Regions from separate parts of the Pseudomonas sp. IT-P74 genome, predicted to be linked through region 2. Evidence: predicted binding sites of a transcription regulator. Region 2 holds the regulator's gene; the other holds the start of a gene.

Evidence for each region. Region 2 encodes FliA, which starts transcription of late flagellar genes. Its sites were predicted from a motif close to CTAAAGTTTNNNNNNNNNNNGCCGNTAA; they were not measured.
Region 1: a site for FliA is predicted at 1,183-1,210, ahead of ACM6J5_RS23540 (methyl-accepting chemotaxis protein). Genes of this name have one in related genera too.

What each region holds. Positions count from the first base shown of each region.
Region 1 is NZ_CATKQD010000066.1:255,091-262,281, forward strand. It holds gene ACM6J5_RS23540 (methyl-accepting chemotaxis protein) at 1-1,036, opposite strand, end outside; gene ACM6J5_RS23545 (helicase HerA-like domain-containing protein) at 1,225-2,703, shown strand; gene ACM6J5_RS23550 (DUF721 domain-containing protein) at 2,806-3,264, opposite strand; gene secA (preprotein translocase subunit SecA) at 3,572-6,307, shown strand; gene argJ (bifunctional glutamate N-acetyltransferase/amino-acid acetyltransferase ArgJ) at 6,428-7,191, shown strand, end outside.
Region 2 is NZ_CATKQD010000055.1:236,694-243,884, forward strand. It holds gene flhB (flagellar biosynthesis protein FlhB) at 1-81, shown strand, start outside; gene ACM6J5_RS21450 (hypothetical protein) at 236-910, shown strand; gene flhA (flagellar biosynthesis protein FlhA) at 1,035-3,164, shown strand; gene flhF (flagellar biosynthesis protein FlhF) at 3,176-4,504, shown strand; gene fleN (flagellar synthesis regulator FleN) at 4,621-5,451, shown strand; gene fliA (RNA polymerase sigma factor FliA) at 5,448-6,188, shown strand; gene ACM6J5_RS21475 (chemotaxis response regulator CheY) at 6,356-6,727, shown strand; gene ACM6J5_RS21480 (protein phosphatase CheZ) at 6,749-7,191, shown strand, end outside.

The DNA of each region.
Region 1 (7,191 bases), on a different contig from region 2:
GCTCGACGAAACGGTTGAACGCGGTGCCGAGGGTGCCGAATTCGTCATTGTTCTGGATGGTCAGACGCTTGGTCAGGTCGCCTTCGCCGTCAGCGATGTCGGCCATGGCGCGGGTCATGACGTGCAACGGCTGGATCAGGATGCGAATCAGCATGCCGAGCAGGGCGATGATGATGGCCACGGCAATGATGGTCGCAACCACAGCCGAGGCGCGGAACTCGCTGAGCATCGAGTAGGCTTTTTCCTTATCGACCGACACACCGATGTACCAGTTGACCGACGACAAGCCTTTGATCGGGGTGAAGGTCACGATGCGGGTTTTGCCGTCGACCTGGACTTCGCTCATTGCGCTGCTGATGGCTGGTGTGTCTTGCGGGTAGACATCCTTGAGCGTCTTCATCGCCAGCGCTTTGTCGGGATGTACCAGGATCATGCCGTCGGAACTGACCAGGAAGGCATAACCCATGCCGTCGAAATCCAGCGAGCCAAGGCTGTCGGCGATCACCTGCAAGCTCAGGTCGCCACCGACCACGCCGATGTTCTGGCCGTCCTTGATAACGCTGTCGACAATGGAAATCACCAGTTGACCGGAGGCAAGATCAATATACGGCTCGGTCAATGCCGAACCGCTGCTGCCTTGCGCGCTCTTGTACCAAGGGCGTGCACGCGGGTCATAGCCGTCGGGCATCTTGCTGTCCGGGCGAATGATGAAAGAGCCATCCTTGCTGCCGAGGTAGGCGCCCATGAAGGTCGAGGTGACGGCTTTTTGTACAAGCAGGCTGGAAACCTTGTCGGCATCGGGGTTGAGCGCGACAGTTTGTGACAGGTTTTCAATCAGCAGGCTGCGCCCGTTCAACCAGGTCTGGATATTGTTGGCGGTTACTCCGCCCATTTCCTGCAGATAATTTTCCAGGTTTTCGCGGATGGCATTGCGCTGCAAATAGTCGTTGTACAGCGTGAATGAGGCGAAGGCGGCAATCACAATGAGGGCGGCGGCAAGCAGGATTTTATGGCTGAAACGCAGATTTTTGTTCATGGCTTGGGGTTCCGCTAAGGTCTTAATGTCCAGCGCGTGCTTTTATAAAGGGACGCACGACGGGCAAGGTTGAAAGCAAGTGAATTTTCCGACTCTCCTTAGGGAAATTTCCGACCAGATCGTGTCTGACTGCTTTGTCGTAATCTCTATCGGCCGTGCAGGACCAAAGATTAATCATGGGTGACCAAATGCCTGACTCATTGCAACTCGTTATCGGCGCCGATCTCAAAGGGCAGCCGATTGCCCAGGCCATGCGCCTGGCGAACCGCCACGGATTGATCGCGGGCGCGACCGGCACCGGCAAGACCGTCACTTTGCAACGAATGGCCGAAGCCTTCAGCGATGCCGGCGTGGCGGTGTTCGCCGCTGACATCAAGGGTGACCTGTGCGGCCTCGGCGCCGCCGGCAACCCCCAGGGCAAGATCGCCGAGCGGATTGCCGGGATGCCCTGGCTCAACCACAAACCTCAGGCTTATCCGGTGACGTTGTGGGACATACACGGTCAGTCCGGTCATCCTTTACGCACAACCTTGAGTGAAATGGGGCCGTTGCTGCTGGGCAGCCTGCTGGAGCTGACCGACAGTCAGCAGTCGGCGCTGTACGCCGCGTTCAAGGTGGCGGACCGCGAAGGCCTGTTGTTGCTCGATCTCAAGGACCTGAAAGCGTTGCTCAATCACCTGCGGGACAACCCCCAGTTGCTGGGCGACGATGCGGCATTGATGACCACCGGTTCCAGCCAGGCGTTGCTGCGACGTCTGGCGACCCTGGAGCAACAGGGCGCCGAAGCCTTGTTCGGCGAGCCAGCGCTGCAACTCGAAGATATCCTCCAGCCGACGGCGGATGGCCGCGGACGCATTCATTTGCTCGATGCCAGCCGCCTGGTGCATGAAGCGCCGAAAGTCTATGCGACATTCCTGCTGTGGCTGCTGGCCGAGCTGTTCGAGCAACTGCCGGAGCGTGGCGATGCCGACAAACCGCTGCTGGCGCTGTTCTTCGACGAGGCTCACCTGTTGTTCAACGGCACGCCCCAGGCATTGCGTGATCGTCTGGAACAGGTCGTGAGGCTGATTCGCTCGAAAGGCGTGGGCGTGTATTTCGTCACCCAGTCGCCGGGTGACCTGCCGGATGATGTGCTGGCGCAGTTGGGTTTGCGCATCCAGCACGGTCTGCGAGCGTTCACCGCCAAGGAGCAGAAGTCCCTGCGCGCGGTGGCCGAAGGTTTTCGGCCAAATCCTGCGTTCGATGCGTTGTCGGTGTTGACCGAACTCGGGATCGGTGAGGCGCTGGTCGGCACCTTGCAGGAAAAGGGCACGCCGGAAATGGTCCAACGGGTGCTGGTCGCACCGCCGCAATCGCGGATCGGGCCTTTGACCGAAACCGAGCGCACGATATTGATCGCAGGCTCGCCGTTCAAAGGGCGTTATGACCAACCGATCGATCGCGAATCAGCCTATGAAGTGCTGATGGGACGCAAGGGACTGGCACCCGAGCCCGAAGCGGAGCAGGACAAACAGGAACCGAGTTTCACCGAACAGGCCGGAGAGTTCCTCGGCACAGCGGCCGGGAAGGCGCTGAAATCGGCGATGCAACAGGCGGCGAACCAGATTGGCCGACAGTTGGTGCGCGGCTTGATGGGCTCGTTGCTGGGCAGCAAAAAACGCCGGTAGCGAGCGGACACAATTTAACTGTGGGAGCGAGCCTGCTCGCGAATCGGTGTGTCAGGCAACATCATTGTTGAATGTCATGCCGCCTTCGCGAGCAAGGGGTGCCTATGAGGATTTGGTTTTGGCGTGCGCCGCCAGTCGCTCCAGCGCTGCCCGCAGATTCGGGTCGCTGATGCCATCGGCCGTGGCCTGAATGGTCGCTGCCGCGTCGTTGGACAAATCCATGGTGTGCCCGGCCGCACCTTGCTGAATGGTCGGCGGTTGAACTTTGAACAGGATCCGGGTCAGATTGGCAAACTCGTCGAACATTTGCAGTTGTCGTTGCAGGCGTTTTTGCTGGTAGCGCAGGCGGGTTGCCCAATGGCCGTCGGTGACAATCAGCAACAAACTGCCCTCGCGCCAGGAAGCCACGTGGCAATGCTCGCGAGCGGCGGGTTGCAATTGGCTTTCGAGCAAACGCTGCAGATGACCCAGACGTTGGGCGTGGCCGAGAATGGCTTTCAGCGGCTTGGCTTCGCGTAGTAGAACGGCAGGTACTTTGGCCGTAAGTGGGCGAAATGCCATGATCAGACACCTGAAGTAACAGAGGCGCCATGGTAGCAGAAAGCGCCGGATGCACCCGCCCATTGCTTTTGTGGGTGCTTTACCCATTAAATCAACAACTAACTTCTGCCTGGAACGGCTTGAAGTTGAGCAAAACGCCCTTATTTTAAGTGAGCCCCGTCAAAGCGCTGTGCCAGCATCGTGGAATATCGCCACTTTCCTCTCCATCGTTTCCGGGTAGAATGCTCGTTCGCATGCGGCCATGAGGGCTGCTCGGGCGACTCACGGGGCCGCCCTCCATCCCTTTAGTGTGGAAGATCCTGCCGATATGTTTGCGCCTTTGTTAAAGAAACTTTTTGGAAGCAAGAACGAGCGTGAAGTCAAACGCATGCTCAAGACGGTGCAACTCGTCAATGCCTTCGAAGAGCAAATGGTGGCCCTTTCGGACGATCAATTGCGTGCCAAGACCAGCGAGTTCAAGGCCCGCATCGCCAAAGGGGAATCCCTCGACAAGCTGCTGCCAGAAGCCTTTGCGGTCGCCCGCGAAGCCGGCAAGCGTGTCATGGGCATGCGCCACTTCGATGTCCAGCTGATCGGCGGCATGACCTTGCATGAAGGCATGATCGCGGAAATGCGTACCGGTGAAGGCAAGACCCTGGTGGCAACACTGGGCGTTTACCTCAACGCGCTGTCCGGCAACGGCGTGCACGTTGTCACGGTGAACGACTACCTGGCCCGCCGTGACGCCAACTGGATGCGCCCGCTGTATGAATTCCTCGGCCTGACGGTCGGCGTTGTCACGCCGTTCCAGCCGCCGGAAGAGAAGCGCGCGGCCTACGCCGCCGATATCACCTACGGCACCAACAACGAATTCGGTTTCGATTACCTGCGCGACAACATGGCGTTCAGCATGGAAGAAAAATTCCAGCGCGAACTCAACTTTGCCGTGATCGACGAAGTCGACTCCATCCTCATCGACGAAGCCCGTACCCCGCTGATCATTTCCGGTCAGGCCGAGGACAGCTCCAAGCTGTACATCGAAGTCAACAAACTGATCCCGACGCTTGAGTTGCACGTCGAAGAAGTGGAAGGCGAAGTCACCAAGGCCGGCCACTACACCGTTGACGAGAAGTCCCGTCAGGTCGAACTCAACGAAGCCGGTCACCAGTACGTCGAAGAAATGCTGACCCGCATCGGCCTGCTGGCTGAAGGCGAGAGCCTGTACTCGGCGCACAACCTGAGCCTGCTGACTCACGTCTACGCCGGTCTGCGCGCGCACAAGCTGTTCCATCGCAACGTCGAATACATCGTGCAGGACGGTCAGGTCGTACTGGTCGACGAACACACCGGTCGCACCATGCCGGGCCGCCGCTTGTCCGAAGGCCTGCACCAGGCCATCGAAGCCAAGGAAAACCTGAACATCCAGGCCGAAAGCCAGACCCTGGCATCGACCACCTTCCAGAACTACTTCCGTCTGTACAACAAACTGTCCGGCATGACCGGTACGGCCGACACCGAAGCGTTCGAGTTCCACCAGATCTATGGCCTGCAGGTCATGGTGATTCCACCGAACAAGCCGCTGGCCCGTAAAGACTACAACGACCTGGTGTTCCTGACCGCCGACGAGAAATACGCGGCAATCGTGGCTGATATCAAGGAAAGCATGGCCGCGGGCCGTCCGGTTCTGGTCGGTACCGCCACCATCGAAACCTCCGAGCACATGTCCAGTCTGCTCGTGAAGGAAGGCATCGAACACAAGGTTCTGAACGCCAAGTTCCACGAAAAGGAAGCCGAGATCATTGCCCAGGCCGGTCGCCCGGGCGCGCTGACCATCGCCACTAACATGGCCGGTCGTGGTACCGATATCCTCTTGGGCGGTAACTGGGAAGTGGAAGTGGCTTCCCTGGAAAACCCGACCCCTGAGCAGATCGCCCAGATCAAGGCCGACTGGCAGAAGCGTCACCAGCAAGTGCTCGAGTCGGGCGGTTTGCAGGTGATTGCCTCCGAGCGTCACGAATCGCGCCGTATCGACAACCAGCTGCGTGGTCGTGCCGGTCGTCAGGGCGACGCCGGTTCCAGTCGTTTCTACCTGTCGCTGGAAGACAGCCTGATGCGCATTTTCGCCTCTGACCGGGTGAAGAACTTCATGAAGGCCCTGGGCATGCAGCCTGGCGAAGCGATCGAGCACCGCATGGTGACCAACGCCATCGAAAAGGCCCAGCGCAAGGTTGAAGGCCGCAACTTCGACATTCGTAAACAACTGCTTGAGTTTGACGACGTCAACAACGAACAGCGTAAAGTGATCTATCACATGCGTAACACGTTGCTGGCCGCCGACAACATTGGCGAGACCATCGCTGACTTCCGTCAGGATGTGCTCGACGCCACCGTCAGCGCACACATTCCTCCGCAATCGCTGCCTGAGCAGTGGGACGTGGCCGGTCTGGAAGCTGCATTGCAGAGTGATTTCGGTGTGACGTTGCCGATCCAGCAATGGCTCGACGAAGACGATCACCTGTACGAAGAAACCCTGCGCGAGAAACTGATGCAGGAACTGATCGCGGCGTACAACGAGAAAGAAGACCAGGCGGGCGCCGAAGCGCTGCGCACCTTCGAGAAGCAAATCGTTCTGCGCGTACTGGACGACCTGTGGAAAGACCACCTGTCGACCATGGATCACCTGCGCCACGGTATCCACTTGCGTGGTTATGCCCAGAAGAACCCGAAGCAGGAATACAAGCGCGAGTCCTTCACCCTGTTCTCCGAATTGCTGGACTCGATCAAGCGCGACTCGATCCGTGTGCTGTCCCACGTTCAGGTTCGCCGCGAAGACCCGATCGAAGAAGAGCAGCGCCTGCGTCAGGAAGCCGAGGCACTGGCCGCTCGCATGCAGTTCCTGCATGAAGAAGCCCCAGGCCTTGAGCAGCCGGAAGTGTTGGGCGAAGAGGTCGATGTTGCCCTTGCTGCCGCGCCGGTTCGCAACGAGCAGAAGCTGGGTCGCAATGAGCTGTGCTACTGCGGTTCGGGCAAGAAGTTCAAGCATTGCCACGGGCAGATTCAGTAAAACCCGTTTCAATCGCTGAAATACCCGCGCCGCGACCGGCTTCTGCCGTCGCGGCGTTTTACCATTCGAACCGCCGTTCTGCTGAAACGGTGCTGACATCATTTATAAAGGAGCGCATTCATGGCTGTTGGTCTTGGTCCTTTGCCAACGTTGCACCCGGTTGCCGGTTTTGAACTCGGTATCGCCTCGGCCGGCATCAAGCGCCCGGGGCGCAAGGATGTTGTGGTCATGCGCTGTGTAGAAGGCTCCACGGTTGCCGGCGTGTTCACCCTGAACGCCTTTTGCGCCGCACCGGTGATCCTGGCCAAACAACGCGTGCAAGGTGCTGTGCGTTACCTGCTGACCAACACCGGCAACGCCAACGCCGGCACCGGCGAGCCTGGCCTGGCCGCCGCCGAGCGCACTTGCGCGAAACTGGCCGAGTTGACCGGTGTCGATGCCAGCCAGGTGCTGCCGTATTCCACCGGTGTGATCGGCGAGCCGCTGCCCGTCGAGAAAATCGAAGGCGCGCTGCAAGCGGCCCTCGACGACCTGTCGATCCATAACTGGGAAGCTGCCGCCACCGGCATCATGACCACCGACACCCTGCCAAAAGGTGCCAGCCGTCAGTTCCAGCACGACGGTGTGACCATCACCGTTACCGGGATCAGCAAAGGCGCCGGCATGATTCGCCCGAACATGGCGACCATGCTCGGCTACATCGCCACTGACGCCAAAGTCTCCCGCGACGTGCTGCAAAACCTGATGCTGGACGGCGCCAACAAATCGTTCAACCGTATCACCATCGATGGCGACACCTCGACCAACGACTGCTGCATGCTGATCGCTACCGGTCAGGCGGCGTTGCCGGAAATCACCCGTGCCGAAGGCGAGCTGTTCGCCAA
Region 2 (7,191 bases):
TATCGGGCGGGCAAGGGCAAGCGTCCGGATCCGCTCAAGGATGATTTGCCGATCCCGCCGGATTTGCGGCGCGATCGCTGATCCAACCGTTGATCTGAAAGTTTCGCAGACCTGTCAGTTATGACAGTAGACCCCGAGTGCTGTCTTGCTATTCCATGGCCCTCGACAGGTTGCTGTCAGGCGCAGGGCCTGCCAGCTGTTACCTGTCTTACTGATGATGGGTAGGGAGAAGGTCATGACGGTGGTTTATCGGCGGCTCGAAGGGATGGCGTTGACGTTTGTTTCCGGCACCCTTGAGCAGAATGACGAGCGAATGCTCAGTTATGCGGTTACTTTCAGAATGTCGCTGGACTTCGTGCATTTCTTGCACATGAGCAATCAGTTTCTTTCGGGGTACCTGGATGATCCGGTCAATGCGATCAGGCCGGAATTGGGTGGGCTGGCTTATCACTACTCCTACAATTACTTCTTCTCTGCCGCTGGTGATATCAGCAGTAGCGCAGATCTGTTCAAGGTCTTCGCCAGTCCCTATTACTACATGGATGCTTGGTCGACCGGAGGGCTGGAGCGCCGATACGGCAAGCCAGCTTTTCGGCATGTCGGTGAACAGTTGGAAGTGACTGTTCGTCGGGATTTTCGTTGGGAGGACGGTGCGCCGATTTACGTGAAGGATTTGCCGCTCATTACATTTGATTGGTCGCTCAATGTAATGCAGGGGCATTCATCTCAGAAACCGAAGCCGAAGCTGAAGCCGAAGCTTGCTCCTGGTTCGATCGTCATTTTTGGCTATACGGAAGCTGAAACAGTGGAGATCGGTGGAGTGCCGGTGCGCAAGCGCATGCGTTACATGGTGGGCAGTGAGTTGCAACTCGGCGCCATTCTCCCTGAGCAGATTCTGACCGCCGAGTGATTGTTTTCCGCCCCGGATTCCTGCATTCCGTTCCTTGGCAAAAAAGTTGGAAAGCTTCTTGCAGTAGCCGCTCTGCGTCTGCTTCAGGCGTCAAAAGTTTGCTTTAAAGGAACGGGGAAAACCGGTGGATCGCTCTCAGTTAATCAACAGTGCCCGCACAAACGTTGCCGACCTCAGTCGAGGCAATCTGGGCGTGCCGCTGTTGCTGCTGGTCATGCTGGCGATGATGATGTTGCCGGTGCCGCCGTTCCTGCTGGACGTGTTCTTCACCTTCAACATCGCGCTGTCCATCGTCGTGCTGCTGGTGTGCGTCTACGCTTTGCGGCCGCTGGATTTCGCGGTGTTTCCGACCATCCTGCTGGTGGCGACGCTGTTGCGCCTGGCGTTGAACGTGGCCTCCACGCGGGTGGTGATGCTCCACGGTCAGGACGGCCATGCGGCGGCCGGCAAGGTGATCCAGGCCTTTGGTGAGGTGGTGATCGGCGGTAACTACGTGGTTGGTATCGTGGTGTTCGCGATCTTGATGATCATCAACTTCGTCGTGGTGACCAAGGGCGCCGGGCGGATTTCCGAGGTGAGCGCGCGTTTCACCCTTGATGCGATGCCCGGCAAGCAAATGGCGATCGACGCCGACCTCAACGCCGGCCTGATCGATCAGGCCCAGGCCAAGGCCCGCCGCTCGGAAGTGGCCCAGGAAGCCGAGTTCTACGGTTCCATGGACGGTGCCAGCAAATTCGTTCGCGGTGACGCCATCGCCGGCCTGTTGATCCTGTTCATCAACCTGATCGGCGGCATGGCGGTCGGTATCTTCCAGCACGGCATGACCTTCGGCGACGCCGGCAAGGTGTATGCGCTGCTGACCATCGGTGACGGTTTGGTGGCGCAATTGCCATCACTGTTGTTATCGACAGCAGCGGCAATCATGGTGACCCGTGCGTCCGGTTCGGAAGACATGGGCAAGCAAATCAATCGCCAGATGTTCGCCTCGCCCAAGGCGCTGGCGGTAGCAGCCGGTTTGATGGCGGTCATGGGCCTGGTGCCCGGCATGCCGCACTTCTCGTTCCTGAGCATGGCGGCCCTGGCGGCCGGTGGTGCTTATCTGTTCTGGAAAAAGCAGAACGTCGCCAAGGTGCAGGCCCTGCAAGAGGTCAAGCGCCAGCAGGAGTTGCTGCCGTCGCCGGCCCGTGCCCAGGAAACCAAGGAGCTTGGCTGGGATGACGTGACGCCGATCGACATGATCGGCCTGGAAGTGGGTTATCGCCTGATTCCATTGGTGGACCGCAACCAGGGCGGCCAGTTGCTGGCGCGGATCAAGGGCGTTCGCAAGAAGCTGTCCCAGGATCTGGGCTTCCTGATGCCCACGGTGCATATCCGCGACAACCTCGACCTGGCGCCAAGTGCCTATCGCCTGACCCTCATGGGGGTGATCCTGGCCGAGGCGGAGATCTACCCGGATCGCGAGCTGGCGATCAACCCGGGGCAGGTCTACGGCACGCTCAATGGTATTACCGCCAAAGATCCGGCTTTCGGCCTGGAGGCGGTCTGGATCGAAATCAGCCAGCGCGCCCAGGCGCAATCCCTCGGCTATACCGTGGTCGATGCCAGTACAGTAGTGGCTACCCACTTGAACCAGATACTCTACAAGCATTCCAGTGAACTGATCGGTCACGAAGAAGTGCAGCAACTCATGCAATTGCTGGCCAAAAGCTCGCCGAAACTGGCCGAGGAACTGGTGCCGGGCGTGGTTTCGCTGTCGCAGTTGCTCAAGGTGCTGCAAGCGCTGCTGGCCGAACAAGTACCTGTACGCGATATCCGCAGCATTGCCGAGGCGATCGCCAACAATGCCGCCAAGAGTCAAGATACCGCCGCGCTGGTGGCTGCCGTGCGGGTTGGCGTATCCCGTGCAATCGTCCAAAGCATTGTAGGCACTGAGTCGCAGCTGCCAGTCATCACGCTGGAGCCAAGGTTGGAACAGATATTGCTCAATAGTCTGCAGAAGGCAGGACAAGGCTCGGAAGAGGGTGTTCTGCTGGAGCCAAGCATGGCTGAGAAGCTGCAACGTTCGTTGATCGACGCGGCGCAGCGTCAGGAGATGCAAGGTCAGCCGGTGATTCTGCTGGTGGCCGGTCCGGTTCGCGCGATGCTCTCGCGATTCGGCCGGCTCGCAGTCCCGGGTTTGCACGTGTTGGCTTACCAGGAAATCCCTGACAACAAGCAAGTGACCATCGTTGCGACAGTAGGGCCCAACGGCTGAGGTAGTGGTTTATGCAAGTTAAGCGTTTTTTCGCCGCCGATATGCGTCAGGCCATGAAGCTGGTTCGCGATGAGCTGGGCGCTGATGCCGCCATCATTGGCAACCGCCGGATCGCCGGGGGTGTCGAATTGACGGCTGCGCTGGATTACAAGCTGTCGGCCCTGGCGCCGCGGGTCCCGAACATGGAGCTCGAAGACGAGCTGCGCAAGACTCAGTCGCGGATCGTCACTGCCCAGGCCGAATTGAGCCTGCGTGGCGATGGCGAGAGCGACAACGCAACCAATCGCCAGTTGTTCGCCGGCTTGCCGTTGACCGCCGCCGAGCCGCTGATGGAACCGACCTACGCCGAACCTCGTCGCCCCGCGCCGGCCGCTGCGCCAGCGTCCGGTGGCGTGGATCCGCGGGCGTTTGACTCGATGCGTTTCGAGCTCAACAGCCTGCGCGAACTCATGGAAGTCCAACTCGGCTCCCTGGCCTGGAATCAGCTGCAAGGCAGCCGTCCGGACCAGGCCAACCTCTGGCGTCGCCTGCAACGCATTGGCCTGTCCGGCCCGCTGTCGCGCGACCTGCTGGCGATGATCAGCGAAATCGAAGAGCCTCGTCAGGCCTGGCGCATGTTGCTGGCGCACCTGGCGCGCATGATCGTTACCCCGGAAGTCGAGCCGCTGGAAGAGGGCGGTGTGATTGCCATGGTCGGCCCTGCCGGCATGGGCAAGACCACCACCCTGGCCAAGCTGGCCGCCCGCTACGTGCTCAAGTACGGCGCGCAGAACATCGCGCTGGTGAGCATGGACAGCTTCCGCATCGGTGCCCAGGAGCAGCTCAAGACCCTGGGGCGCATTCTCAATGTGTCGGTGACCCACGTCGATCCGGGCCAGTCCCTGGTGCAGGCCCTGGAACCACTGTTGCGCAAGCGCGTGGTGCTGATCGATACCGCCGGCCTGCAGGCCAGCGATCCGGCCCTGCGCATGCAGCTCGAAAGCCTGGCCGGTCGTGGCATCCGCTCGAAAAATTATCTGGTCCTGGCAACCACCAGCCAGAAACAGGTTCTAACGGCCGCTTATCACAGTTACAAGCGTTGCGGGCTCGCCGGCTGCATCCTGACTAAACTGGATGAAACGGCAAGTCTGGGCGAGGTGTTGAGCCTGGCCATCAGTCATGAATTGCCGGTGGCTTACCTGACCGATGGCCCGCGGATCCCGGATGATTTGCATCTGCCGCGTCGTCATCAGTTGGTCAGCCGCGCCGTGAGCGTGCAAATGCAGGAAGAACCCAGCGAAGAAGCCATGGCTGACATGTTCGCTGACATCTACCACAGCCCGACCAAGCAGGTTGGCTGAGGTATTAATGAACAGTTTTTGTACCTACATCGATGGTCTGCCATGCATTGTTCCGTTTGTGAACGCGCAGCCAGTAATGTGGCCTCCGTCTATGCAAGACAAGGTAAAGAAATAACATGGGCAGCATGCATCCCGTACAGGTGATCGCGGTGACCGGCGGCAAAGGTGGCGTCGGGAAAACTAATGTGTCAGTGAACTTGTCCCTGGCTTTGGCCGAGCTTGGCCGGCGCGTCATGCTGTTGGACGCGGACCTTGGACTGGCGAACGTCGACGTTCTGCTGGGCCTGACACCCAAACGTACCCTGGCCGACGTGATCGAAGGCCGCTGCGAACTGCGCGATGTATTGCTGCAGGGACCCGGCGGCATCCGTATCGTTCCGGCCGCATCCGGCACTCAGAGCATGGTGCATCTGAGCCCCGCGCAACACGCCGGCCTGATCCAGGCCTTCAGTGATATCGGCGACAACCTCGACGTACTGGTGATCGACACCGCTGCGGGCATTGGGGACTCGGTAGTCAGTTTCGTTCGCGCCGCCCAGGAAGTGCTGCTGGTGGTGTGCGACGAGCCGACTTCGATTACCGATGCCTATGCCTTGATCAAGTTGCTGAACCGCGACTACGGCATGAACCGCTTCCGCGTCCTGGCCAACATGGCCCAGAGCCCGCAGGAAGGACGCAACCTGTTCGCCAAGTTGACCAAGGTCACGGATCGCTTCCTCGATGTCGCCTTACAATACGTCGGCGCGGTGCCCTACGACGAAAGCGTGCGCAAGGCCGTGCAGAAGCAGCGCGCCGTCTACGAGGCCTTCCCGCGTTCCAAGTGCTCGCTGGCGTTCAAGGCCATCGCGCAGAAGGTCGATACCTGGCCGCTGCCCGCCAACCCGCGCGGGCACCTGGAGTTTTTCGTCGAGCGGCTTGTGCAGCAGACAGCAGGACCTGTTCTATGACAGCCAGCGGCTACAACCTCTACAAAAAGTCGGCACGCGATGCGCAGTACGAGCTGATCGAGCGTTACGCGCCGCTGGTTAAACGCATTGCCTACCACTTGCTGGCGCGATTGCCGGCCAGTGTCCAGGTTGAAGACCTGATCCAGGCCGGGATGATCGGCCTGCTTGAAGTATCGACCAAATATGACGCCAGCAAAGGCGCCAGTTTCGAAACGTACGCGGGCATACGAATCCGCGGCGCCATGCTCGATGAGGTGCGCAAGGGGGACTGGGCGCCACGTTCGGTTCACCGCAATACGCGGATGGTCAGCGATGCCATTCGCTCGATTGAAGCGAAAACCGGCCGTGATGCTAAAGATCACGAAGTTGCGGCCGAACTCCAATTGAGTCTCGATGATTACTACGGGATTTTGAACGACACCCTGGGCAGCCGGCTGTTCAGTTTCGACGACCTTTTGCAGGACGGCGAACACGAGGGGCTGCACGAGGATGGCGCGAGTGCTCATCTCGAGCCGTCACGCGACCTGGAGGATGAACGCTTCCAGGCTGCGCTGGCGGATGCGATTGCCAATTTGCCGGAGCGTGAGCGGCTGGTGTTGGCGCTGTACTACGACGAAGAGTTGAACCTCAAGGAAATCGGTGAGGTCCTGGGGGTCAGCGAATCGCGGGTCAGCCAGTTACACAGCCAGTGCGCGGCCCGTTTGCGGGGGCGTTTGGGGGAGTGGCGAGCGCGCTGAAGGCAGTGTGGGGACACTGCGAACGAGGCTGGTGTGGTGTTGAACTGCGCCGGTCGCGATCTGTTGTGCTCCAGACAGTCATTGAGTGCTTTGCCGGATTGATTGAAATGGCGTGTCCAGGTGCTGGGCGCGTTTAAGACTGCTTGGAGGTCGAATTGGACAAGAACATGAAAATCCTCATCGTTGATGACTTCTCAACGATGCGGCGGATCATCAAGAACCTGCTGCGTGACCTTGGGTTCACCAACACCGTCGAGGCCGACGATGGCACTACCGCCATTCCGGTGCTCAACAGCGGAAGCATCGACTTTCTGGTAACGGACTGGAACATGCCTGGCATGACCGGTATCGATCTGCTGCGCCACGTGCGTGCCGATGAAAAGCTCAAGCACCTGCCGGTGCTGATGGTGACCGCTGAAGCCAAGCGCGAGCAGATCATCGAAGCCGCCCAGGCCGGTGTTAACGGCTATGTGGTCAAACCCTTCACGGCCCAGGCGTTGAAAGAAAAAATCGAGAAGATTTTCGAACGCATCGGTTGATGAATGCGCCACGGGGGAGCTATGGGCAATAACGAAACTTCATTGGGCGACTTTGAATCGACCCTGAAAAAACACGCCGTCGAATTGGTCGAGAGCCTTGAAAAAGGCAAGTTCGGCGACGCGGTGCAATTGATCCATGAGCTCAACCAGACCCGTGACCGTGGCCTGTATCAGGAAGTGGGCAAGCTCACCCGCGAACTGCATAGCGCGATCGTCAATTTCCAGATTGACCCGCACATGCCGCAAGCCGAAGAAGTGTCGCAGATCACCGACGCCACCGAGCGCCTGGGGTACGTGGTCAAGCTGACCGAGGCCGCGGCCAATCGCACCATGGATCTGGTGGAAAGTGCCACGCCGCTGGTCAATGGCCTGGCCGATGAAGCCAAGGTGTTGAGCGCGGACTGGGGGCGCTTCATGCGTCGCGAAGTCGGCGCCGAAGAGTTTCGTGAACTGGCCCGGCGGGT